2 regions of the Streptomyces sp. NPDC093260 genome follow, and region 2 is predicted to be linked to the other one. Evidence: riboswitches for the same ligand, from Rfam matches in the RefSeq annotation. Region 2 holds a riboswitch; the other holds the start of a gene.
What was found. Region 2 has a riboswitch for thiamine pyrophosphate ahead of AB0N63_RS22100 (thiamine ABC transporter substrate-binding protein). Riboswitches for the same ligand answer to the same signal wherever they lie in the genome.

Region 1 (5,525 bases), on a different contig from region 2:
AGCATCGAGTGCAGGACATCGACGGGCCCGGCGCAGCGCGGGCGAGAGGTAGGGACGAGGGCAATGCGAGAGATCTTCGCGGGGCTGCCGTGGTGGGTGAAGTGGGTCGCGGTGCCGCTCATCGCCCTGGTCGTGTTCGGCGGGCTCATAGCGAGCGTCGTCGGCTTCGTGATCGGCCTGCTGTTCAAGCTGCTGATCTGCGTGGCCCTGGTCGGTGGGCTGATCTACATCGTGCGGAAGTTCACGTCGAGTTCGCGCAGCGACTGGTGAGCGCCCCGGGGACCGGTGACCGGTAACGCGGCGCACCGGTTCCCTCGCGGGAGGGAAGTTTCCGGGGCAAGCCGCCCCTGAGCGGTGGCAGGCGGATAAGGTCCGGAGATCGACGCGGGGGCCGGCCCCCGCGGGCGGCCCGCCCCCCACCCGTGTTTCCCCGCACGGGCTGCCCCCACGCGCTCTGGGAGTGACCCTTGGCCACGGTTGACACCACACCCGCAGAACGGCCCGTACCACCCGCCCTCGGGACGGCGTCCCGCTCCGTGGCGCTCCCCGCGCAGCCACGCTCCGCAACCGCGGTGGACCGCGCCCGCCCCCGAGTGCCGGAACAGCCGCCGGCCCGTTCGGCGCAGACCCTCATCGGTTCGGTCCAGCGCGCGATGCGCCTGCTGGAGAGCGTCGCGGCGCACGAGCACGGGGCCACCGCCAAACAGCTCGCGCGCGAGACGGGACTGGCCCTGCCCACCGCCTACCACCTGCTACGCACTCTGGTCCATGAGGGCTATCTGTACCGCGACAAGGGGTTGTTCTTCCTCGGTGAGGCGGCCGAGCGGCTGAGCAGCAGCGGAGCCGCGCAGAAACGTCGCAGCACGATCGCCGACACGCTCGGACGATGGCGGGATTCGATCGGCGCGCCGGTGTACTACGCGATGTACCGGGACGGCGAGATCGACGTCCTGTCCGTGTCCGACGCCCCGGCCTGTCCCGCCGCCGAGGAGTGGGCCGACTTCCGGGAGACCGGGCACGCGCACGCGCTCGGGCAGTGCCTGCTGTCCCAGTTGGACGAGGAAGCCCGCCGCGACCACCTCGCCCGCCATCCCGTGCGGTCCCTCACCCCGTACACGGTGCGTGACGCGCGCACGCTTCTCCGCCGGCTCGAACGGGTAGGACGCATGGAGCCGGTGACGGAGCGGCAGGAGTACGCGCTGGGCACGGTCTGCGCGGCGGTCCCCATCACCGTGGGGGCCACGGCCTGCACGGTGGCGCTGTCGCTCCCCGCACACCAGGCCGACCGACTGGCCCTCGGGGCACGGCAGTTGCAGCACGAGGTGGGGTGCAGTGTCGGCTCACTCGCGCTCGCTATCAGTATCTGAAAACTCACTCCTTGTGATGCGGCGTGTACGTTCAGCAAGATGCCTCAAGTGTCACTTGGATGAGTCCCGGCCAGTCGACGGCAGATGACGGGGTAGCAATGCGCGAGTCCGTACAGGCAGAGGTCATGATGAGCTTTCTCGTGTCCGAGGAGCTCTCCTTCCGCATCCCTGTGGAACTGCGGTATGAGACCTGCGATCCCTATGCCGTGCGGCTGACCTTCCATCTGCCCGGTGACGCCCCGGTGACCTGGGCCTTCGGCCGGGAGCTGCTGATCGATGGGGTGGGAGCGCCGTGCGGGGACGGCGACGTCAGGATCTCGCCCGCCGACAGTGACGCCCTGAGTGAGGTCCTGATCCGGCTTCAGGTCGGTGCGGACCGGGCGCTGTTCCGCTCCTCCACGGCACCGCTCGTGGCGTTCCTGGACCGTACGGACAAGCTGGTGCCTCTGGGCCAGGAAGGTGCGCTCGCCGACTTCGACGCCCATCTCGACGAGGCTCTGGACCGCATCCTCGCGGAGGAGCAGAGCGCGGGCTGAAGCGCTTCGGCAGCGGGGCGCGGACGGCGGCACGACACACCACCATGCGCGCCGCGCGCGGGCTTTCCCAGTCGTCGCATGCCGACGACGCGGTGTGACACGCTCCCCGGCACCCGGTCAGCGCTTGCGGCGCCTGCCCCGGCCACCCCGCGCCGGAGCCGGCACACCTGCGGCAGCCGTGGCCCTGGTACCGGCAGGCCCCGGGCGGTCCGCCGAGACCACGAGCGCGGCGAGTGCCGTGGTGACCGGCACCGAGGCGACCAGGCCGATCGAGCCCACCAGCGTCCGGACGATCTCCTCGGCCACCAGTTCGCTGTTGGCGACGGTTCCCACGCTGCTCTGCGCGATGGAGAAGAGCAGCAGCAGCGGCAGTGCGGCGCCCGCGTAGGCGAGGACGAGGGTGTTGACCACGGACGCGATGTGGTCGCGACCGATGCGGATGCCCGCCCGGTACAGTCCGCGCCAGCCCATCGACGGATTGGCCTCGTGCAGCTCCCAGACCGCCGATGTCTGGGTTACCGTCACATCGTCGAGGACGCCGAGCGAGCCGATGATGACGCCGGCGAGCAGCAGACCGCTCATGTCGATGGACGGATACAGGCCATGGATCAGGCCGGTGTTGTCGTCCGTGTTGCCGGTGAGCGCGGCCCAGCCGACGAACAGCGAGCCCAGCAGACCGATCAGCACCAGCGAGATCAGGGTGCCGAGCACCGCCACCGAGGTCCGGGCGGACAGACCGTGGCACATGTACAGGGCGATCAGCATGATGGCGCTCGACCCGACCACGGCCACGATCAGCGGGTTCGAGCCCTGCAGGATCGCGGGCAGGATGAACAGGCTCAGCACCAGGAAGCTGATGGCCAGGGCGACCAGCGCCATGACGCCCCGTAGCCGCCCGACGACCACGACGGCGAGCGCGAAGATTCCCGCGAGCAGCGCCATCGGGAAACGCCGGTTGACGTCGGTGACCGAGTACTGCAACTCGCGGGGCGCGGAAGGCTCGTAGGCGACCACCACCTTCTCGCCCTGGTGCAGCTGGCGTGACTGGTCCGGCTGCACGATCTCGGTGAACGTACGGCCCTTGTCGTTTCCGGTGTCGACGCGGATCGTGGCCTTCTTGCAGGAGCCGGTCGCCTGCGCCTGCGCGGAGGCGCCCTCGGCGGTGGAGGTGTTGCCGGTCGGGGCGTCCCCGGAGGCGTTCACCGCCTTGCAGCTCACCGCGACCACCTGGGTGACCGTGGCCTGCTGGGTCTGCCGGTCGAAGCCCACGCCGGTGCGCTGGTGCGAGGGAGCGCCGCCGGGCCAGAGGACGGCGAGACCGATGAGCACCGCCGCGGCGAACGGGATCAGGACCGCGGCGATGACCTTGCGCAAGTGCTTCGAGACAGGAGCCGCCGGGCCGTGACTGTGGCTGTGTGGGTGCCCGTGGCCCAGCCCGGAGCCATGCTCATGGCCGTTCTCGCCGGCGGCTCCGCGCCCTGGTTCGGGCGGCGGATGGGGCAGCTGCTGTGTCGGGGTCACCGCCTGATCATCGCAAGAACGGCCGGGGCCCACTGTTCACCGCGCCACACATGACGCTAGCGTGGAGGCACCTTTGCACACGCGGGAGCTCGGAGCACCGGGCTGAGAGGGCGCTGACCTTCGTCTTCGCGGTGTTTCACGTGGAACCAACGGTGTTTCACGTGAAACCTGCCGGACGGGAACCGCTGCGTCGACCGCCGAACCTGTTACCGGGTAATGCCGGCGTAGGGAGTAGGTCTCATGACCAACAAGGACGCACGCACGCCTGCCTCGACGCAGCTGACCAGCGACGGGGAGCAGACCGCTTCCCGTGAGGAGGCCGGGAAGTCCATCGGATGGCACAAGGCGTATGTCGAGGGCTCGCGCGTCGGCCTGCGCGTACCGGTCCGTCAGGTGCACCTGACCAACGGGAAGTCTGTCACGCTGTACGACACCTCGGGCCCGTACACCGATCCACTCGTCGAGACCGATGTCCGCAGGGGGCTGCCGCCGCTGCGGGAGAACTGGATCATCGCCCGCGGCGACACCGAGGAGTACGCGGGCCGTCCCGTCCGTCCCGAGGACGACGGGATCAAGCACACCTCGCCGCGCGGCGGTCTGCGCAACCTCGACGCGGTGTTCCCGGGCCGCCCGCGCCAGCCCCGCCGGGGCCGGGACGGCGCCGCGGTGACCCAGCTCGCCTATGCGCGGCGCGGGGAGATCACGCCCGAGATGGAGTTCGTGGCGGTCCGTGAGAACGTCGACCCCGAGGTCGTCCGCGACGAGATCGCGGCGGGCCGCGCGGTGCTGCCGGCCAACGTCAACCACCCGGAGATCGAGCCGATGATCATCGGCAAGCGGTTCCTGGTGAAGGTCAACGCCAATATCGGCAACTCCGCGGTGACCTCCTCCATCGAGGAGGAGGTCGAGAAGATGACCTGGGCGACCCGCTGGGGCGCCGACACGGTCATGGACCTCTCCACCGGCCGCAACATCCACACCACCCGCGAGTGGGTGCTGCGCAACTCCCCCGTGCCCATCGGGACGGTGCCGCTCTACCAAGCGCTGGAGAAGGTCGACGGACGGGCCGAGGAACTGACCTGGGAGATCTACAAGGACACGGTCATCGAGCAGGCCGAGCAGGGGGTGGACTACATGACGGTCCACGCCGGTGTGCGGCTGGCGTACGTGCCGCTGACGGCGAACCGGAAGACCGGCATCGTCTCGCGCGGCGGCTCGATCATGGCGGCATGGTGCCTCGCGCACCACAAGGAGTCGTTCCTGTACGAGAACTTCGAGGAACTCTGCGAGATCCTCGCCGCCTACGACGTCACGTACTCGCTCGGGGACGGTCTCAGGCCGGGGTCGATCGCGGACGCCAATGACGAGGCGCAGTTCGCGGAGCTGCGGACGCTCGGCGAACTCAACCGGATCGCGAAGCGGCACGATGTGCAGACCATGATCGAGGGGCCGGGACACGTCCCGATGCACAAGATCAAGGAGAACATCGACCTCCAGCAGGAGATCTGCGAGGAGGCGCCGTTCTACACGCTCGGCCCGCTGACCACGGACATCGCTCCCGCCTACGACCACATCACCTCGGGCATCGGCGCCGCGATGATCGCCTGGTGGGGCACGGCGATGCTCTGCTACGTCACGCCCAAGGAGCATCTGGGCCTGCCCGACCGGGACGACGTCAAGACCGGCGTGATCACCTACAAGATCGCCGCGCACGCGGCGGACCTCGCCAAGGGGCACCCGGGTGCGCAGGAGTGGGACGACGCGCTGTCCGACGCCCGCTTCGAGTTCCGGTGGGAGGACCAGTTCAATCTGGCCCTCGACCCGGACACGGCAAGGGAGTTCCACGACGAGACGCTCCCGGCGGAGCCGGCCAAGACGGCGCACTTCTGCTCGATGTGCGGGCCGAAGTTCTGCTCGATGAAGATCAGCCAGAGCATCACGGAGCGGTTCGGCGGCAAGGCGGCGGAGGGCGCCTCCGCGGACGAGATCGCCGAGGGCATGCTGCAGAAGTCGAAGGAGTTCGCCGCGAGCGGTAACCGGGTGTATCTGCCGCTGGCCGAGTGACAGGCGGGCGCGGGGCCTCCGCCCGGTCGCGCCGGAC
Region 2 (5,525 bases):
AAGGGCCGCGTGGTCATCTTCGGGGCGGGTATGGGCATGCCGTACTTCTCCACCGACACCACCGCCGCCCAGCGCGCCCTGGAGATCGACGCCGAGGCGCTGCTCATGGGCAAGAACGGCGTGGACGGGGTTTACGACTCCGACCCGAAGACCAACCCGGACGCCGTGAAGTTCGACTCCCTCGGCTACAGCGAGGTCATCACCCGCGACCTGAAGGTCGCCGACGCCACGGCGATCACGCTCTGCCGTGACAACCGGCTTCCGATCGTCGTCTTCGAACTCCTGAAGGAGGGCAATATCGCCCGCGCCGTCAAGGGTGAGAAGATCGGCACGCTTGTGGGCGACCAGGCCGGCCGGGGCTGACCCGACCCGGCGCAGATCGCCCCGACCTGGCGGCTCGGCCCGCCCGCGGCCCGGCACCTGTCCGGGGGACGGGCGGGACGGACCCGGGCCGGGGGATGGACAATGTCCTGCCGGTCGGGAACCGTGCAGGAAGAAGACGCGACGCAGCCGGCCGTCGGCCCCGACAAGGAACCGCGACCGGGCCTACTCAAGACACGCAGGAGCAAGTGGTGATCGAAGAGACCCTCCTCGAGGCCGAGGAGAAGATGGAGAAGGCCGTCGTGGTCGCCAAGGAGGACTTCGCCGCGATCCGCACCGGCCGTGCGCACCCGGCGATGTTCAACAAGATCGTGGCCGACTACTACGGCGCGCCGACGCCGATCAACCAGCTGGCTTCGTTCTCCGTGCCGGAGCCGCGGATGGCGGTCGTGACCCCGTTCGACAAGACCGCGCTGCGCAACATCGAGCAGGCGATCCGGGACTCCGACCTGGGCGTCAACCCCAGCAACGACGGCAACATCATCCGGGTGGTCTTCCCCGAGCTGACCGAGGAACGCCGCCGCGAGTACATCAAGGTCGCCAAGGGCAAGGGTGAGGACGCCAAGGTCTCCATCCGCTCGGTGCGCCGCAAGGCCAAGGACGCGATCGACAAGCTCGTCAAGGACGGCGAGGTCGGCGAGGACGAGGGCCGCCGTGCGGAGAAGGAGCTCGACGACACCACCGCCAAGTACGTGGCGCAGGTGGACGAGCTCCTGAAGCACAAGGAGTCGGAGCTGCTCGAGGTCTGATGAACGACTCTTCCTGGGGAGCGCCGCAGCAAGCCGGGTACTGGGAGCCCGCGGACGGTTCACCCGCCCAGGGGCCCGTTGCCGAAGGCCCCGCCCACGATGCGCCGCCGGGCGCCCGGCAGACTCGCCCCATGCCCATCGTGCCCGGGGTGCCCGCACACGGCGGTACCCAGGAGGACGACGACCGGGGGGCCGTCCGGACGGGCGGCCCCCTGTTCCGGGACGAGGCCCCGCAGCACCAGGGCGGCCGACCCCCGCAGCCCCGGTCCTACGACCCGCGACAGCCGCAGCCCTTCGCCGCGCAGCCGCAGTCGTACGACACGCGGCACCCGGGTGCCTACGGCGTACCGGCCCAGCCGCAGCCGTTCGAGATACCGCAGCACCAGCCGCAGCACGACCAGCGGCCGCAGTCACCGTCGCGGTCGCACCCGCAGCCGTACGAAGCGCCGCAGCCGCGGCCCTACGACACGCCGCAGACGCCGCCCGTCCACCGGACGGCGTCGCAGAATCCGGAGCCCATGCCCGACGCCCCGCAGCCGGCGCCCGCCCCGCAGAAGAAGAGCGCGGGCCGCGACCTCGGTGCTGCCATAGGAGTCGGTCTCGGGCTCGGTGTGGTGATCGTCGCCTCCCTGTTCATCGTCAAGGCGGTCTTCGTCGGCGTGATCGCCGTCGCGGTCGTCGTGGGCCTGTGGGAGCTGACCAGCCGTCTCCAGGAGCGCAAGGAGATCAGGGCGCCGCTGGTGCCGCTGGCCGTCGGCGGCGCCGCCATGGTGGTCGCCGGGTACGTGCGCGACGCCGAGGGCGCGTGGGTGGCGATGGCCCTGACCACGCTCGCGGTCCTGGTGTGGCGTATGACCCAGCCCCCCGAGGGATACCTCAGGGACGTCACGGCGGGCGTCTTCGCCGCCTTCTACGTGCCGTTCCTGGCCACGTTCGTGGCGATGATGCTCACCGCGGACGACGGCCCGTACCGGGTGCTGACCTTCCTGATCCTCACGGTGGTCAGCGACACCGGCGCGTACGCCGTCGGCTGGCGCTTCGGCAAGCACAAGCTCGCCCCGCGCATCAGCCCCGGCAAGACCCGCGAGGGCCTGTTCGGCGCGGTCGCCTTCGCGATGGCGGCGGGCGCGCTGTGCATGCAGTTCCTGATCGACGACGGCGCCTGGTGGCAGGGTCTGCTCCTCGGCCTCGCGGTCGCGGCCAGCGCCACCCTCGGCGACCTCGGCGAGTCCATGATCAAGCGGGACCTGGGCATCAAGGACATGGGCACGCTGCTGCCGGGCCACGGCGGCATCATGGACCGCCTCGACTCCCTCCTCCCCACGGCCCCGATCGCCTGGCTCCTCCTGGTGGCCTTCGTCGGCTCGGCCTGACCCCCTGTCCGCCGGTCGCCTTCCCCCGGGCGGGGGCCGGCGGGCAGGGGCACGTTCCACGGCGCGGGCGAGGCCGGAGAAGGACGGCACATACCGGGGCGACCTCGCGTGCCGCCGGTGCGAGGCGCTCATCGACCGGGGCGGCCGCCGGAAACCACGCCGCTACTGCAACGGCCGGCACCGCACGAAGTGATACGTCACCGACGCCTTCCCCGCGGTCCTCGGCATCTTCTCCCGGCCCGGGCGTCCGAGGACGCCCGCCGGCGACCGGCGGCGGCTGCTCGTGACGGTCGCGACAGGCGGCAGCGCCGGCCCACCCAAGTCGATCTGCGACACTGGTACCACCATGCCCAAGCCCGGAGAACTTACTTTCGTCGCCCCGCGCGGAGCCAAGAAGCCGCCGCGGCACCTTGCCGATCTGTCGCCTGCCGAGCGCAAGGAGGCCGTCGCCGCGATCGGTGAGAAGCCGTTTCGTGCCAAGCAGCTCTCGCAGCACTACTTCGCGCGGTACGCGCACGACCCCGAGCAGTGGACCGACATCCCGGCCGGGTCGCGGGAGAAGCTGCGCGACGCGCTGCTGCCCGAGCTGATGTCGGTCGTGCGGCATCTGTCGACCGACGCGGGCACCACCCGCAAGACGCTGTGGCGGCTGTTCGACGGGACGCTGGTCGAGTCCGTGCTCATGCGCTACCCGGACCGGGTGACCATGTGCATCAGCTCGCAGGCCGGCTGTGGCATGAACTGCCCGTTCTGCGCCACCGGGCAGGCGGGCCTGGACCGCAATCTGTCGACCGCCGAGATCGTGCACCAGATCGTGGACGGCATGCGCGCCCTGCGCGACGGCGAGGTACCCGGAGGGCCGGCGCGGCTGTCCAACATCGTGTTCATGGGCATGGGCGAGCCGCTCGCCAACTACAAGCGCGTCGTCGGCGCCATCCGCGCCCTCACCGACCCGGAGCCCGACGGGCTCGGGCTGTCGCAGCGCGGCATCACCGTCTCCACCGTGGGCCTGGTCCCGGCGATCCACCGGTTCGCCGACGAGGGCTTCAAGTGCAGGCTCGCCATCTCCCTGCACGCCCCCGACGACGAGCTGCGCGACACCCTCGTGCCCGTCAACACGCGGTGGAAAGTGCGCGAGGTGCTGGACGCGGGCTTCGAGTACGCCGCGAAGTCCGGGCGCCGGCTCTCCATCGAGTACGCGCTGATCCGCGACATCAACGACCAGGCCTGGCGCGGCGACCGGCTCGGCCGGCTGCTCAAGGGCAGGCCCGTGCACGTCAACTGCATCCCGCTCAACCCGACCCCCGGCTCCAAGTGGACCGCCTCGCGGCCCGAGGACGAGAAGGCCTTCGTGGAGGCGATCGCCGCCCACGGCGTGCCCGTCACCATCCGCGACACCCGCGGCCAGGAGATCGACGGCGCCTGCGGTCAGCTGGCCGCCACCGAGCGGTAGCTCCCCGGGGAGGGCCACGACCGTGGGCCGCAGGCCGTCGTACGGCGGCCGGGCGGTACTCTGAGGCCGTACACATCTTCATATTCCGACAGGGGAGCGCCACAGCGCTGAGAGTGCGGCACCGGCCGCAGACCCTCTGAACCTCGCCCAGGTCATTCTGGGTAGGAAGTTCGGTCATCACTCGAGCTGTTGCGCCCTGCCCGGGCATCCCCGCGGATGCCCGGGCAGGGCCGCGTCTCTTCCTGGCCACCATCCAGGAGGAAAATCCAGTGCACACCAAGACGTTCGTCGCAGCCGCGGTCGGGCTGGGACTGGTCACGCTGTCCGCGTGCGGATCGTCCGGCGGGCAGAAGAGCGCCGCCGACTCCAAGACCGTGACCCTGGTCAGCCATGACTCGTGGAAGGCGTCCCAGAGCGTCATCACGGAGTTCGAGAAGTCCTCCGGCTACAAGGTCAAGGTCCTCATGGACGGCGATGCCGGGCAGGCCGTCAACAAGGCCATCCTCACCAAGGACCACCCGCAGGGCGACGTCTTCTTCGGCGTCGACAACACCCTTCTGTCCCGCGCCCTGGACAACGGCCTCTTCCAGCCCTACGAGCCGAAGGGCGCCGACCGGATCCAGCCGCGGTACCGGGCGGACGAGGCCAAGCACCGGGTGACGCCGATCGACACCGGCGACATCTGCGTCAACTACGACAAGAAGTACTTCGCCGACCACAAGCTGGCCCCGCCGGCCACCTTCGACGACCTGGTCAAGCCGCAGTACAAGAACCTCCTCGTCACCGAGGACGCCGCCGCCTCCTCGCCCGGCCTCGGCTTCCTGCTCGGCACCGCGGCCAAGTACGGCGACACCGGTTGGCAGGCGTACTGGAAGAAGCTCAGGGCCAACGGCGTCAAGGTCGTCTCCGGCTGGGAGCAGGCCTACGACCAGGAGTTCTCCGGCTCGGCCGGCGGTAAGAAGGCCAAGGCCGACCGCCCGCTGGTCGTCTCCTACGCCTCCTCGCCGCCCGCCGAGGTCATCTACGCCAAGCCGCAGCCCAGGACCGCACCCACCGGCGTCGCCGAGGGCACCTGCTTCCGCCAGGTCGAGTACGCCGGACTGCTCGCGGGCGCCCGGAACCCCGAGGGCGGCAAGGCCTTCCTCGACTTCCTGATCGGCAAGCGGTTCCAGGAGGACATGCCGCTGAACATGTTCGTCTACCCGGTGCGCCAAGACGCCCGGGTCCCCGCGGAGTTCACCCAGTACGGCCCCCAGGCCAAGAACCCCGAGACCATGGCACCCGAGAAGATCGCCGCCAACCGCGACCAGTGGGTCAAGTCGTGGACCTCGCTCGCGGTGAAGTGACCGGCGGGCGACGCCGCCGTCCGCGGAACGCGGCGCGGCTCGGCCTGATGGCCCTGCCCGTCGCGTTCTTCGCGGTGTTCTTCGCCTACCCGGTCGCCGCGATCGTCCGCCGCGGCCTGCGGGTCGGCGGCGCCTGGCAGTTCGGCCGGTTCGCCGACGTCCTCGGCGACGAGGGCATCCGGCACGTGCTGTGGTTCACCACCTGGCAGGCCCTCGCCTCCAC

Region 1: another riboswitch for thiamine pyrophosphate. It lies ahead of thiC (phosphomethylpyrimidine synthase ThiC); the one in region 2 lies ahead of AB0N63_RS22100 (thiamine ABC transporter substrate-binding protein).

What each region holds. Positions count from the first base shown of each region.
Region 1 covers NZ_JBFBEK010000002.1:388,751-394,275, forward strand. The annotation lists gene AB0N63_RS03945 (DUF5326 family protein) at 64-270, shown strand; gene AB0N63_RS03950 (helix-turn-helix domain-containing protein) at 573-1,367, shown strand; gene AB0N63_RS03955 (SsgA family sporulation/cell division regulator) at 1,466-1,903, shown strand; gene AB0N63_RS03960 (YibE/F family protein) at 2,021-3,424, opposite strand; TPP riboswitch at 3,496-3,672, shown strand; gene thiC (phosphomethylpyrimidine synthase ThiC) at 3,665-5,488, shown strand.
Region 2 covers NZ_JBFBEK010000017.1:69,448-74,972, reverse strand. The annotation lists gene pyrH (UMP kinase) at 1-363, shown strand, start outside; gene frr (ribosome recycling factor) at 573-1,130, shown strand; gene AB0N63_RS22110 (phosphatidate cytidylyltransferase) at 1,262-2,503, shown strand; gene rlmN (23S rRNA (adenine(2503)-C(2))-methyltransferase RlmN) at 2,850-3,956, shown strand; TPP riboswitch at 4,037-4,142, shown strand; gene AB0N63_RS22100 (thiamine ABC transporter substrate-binding protein) at 4,226-5,302, shown strand; gene AB0N63_RS22095 (iron ABC transporter permease) at 5,350-5,525, shown strand, end outside.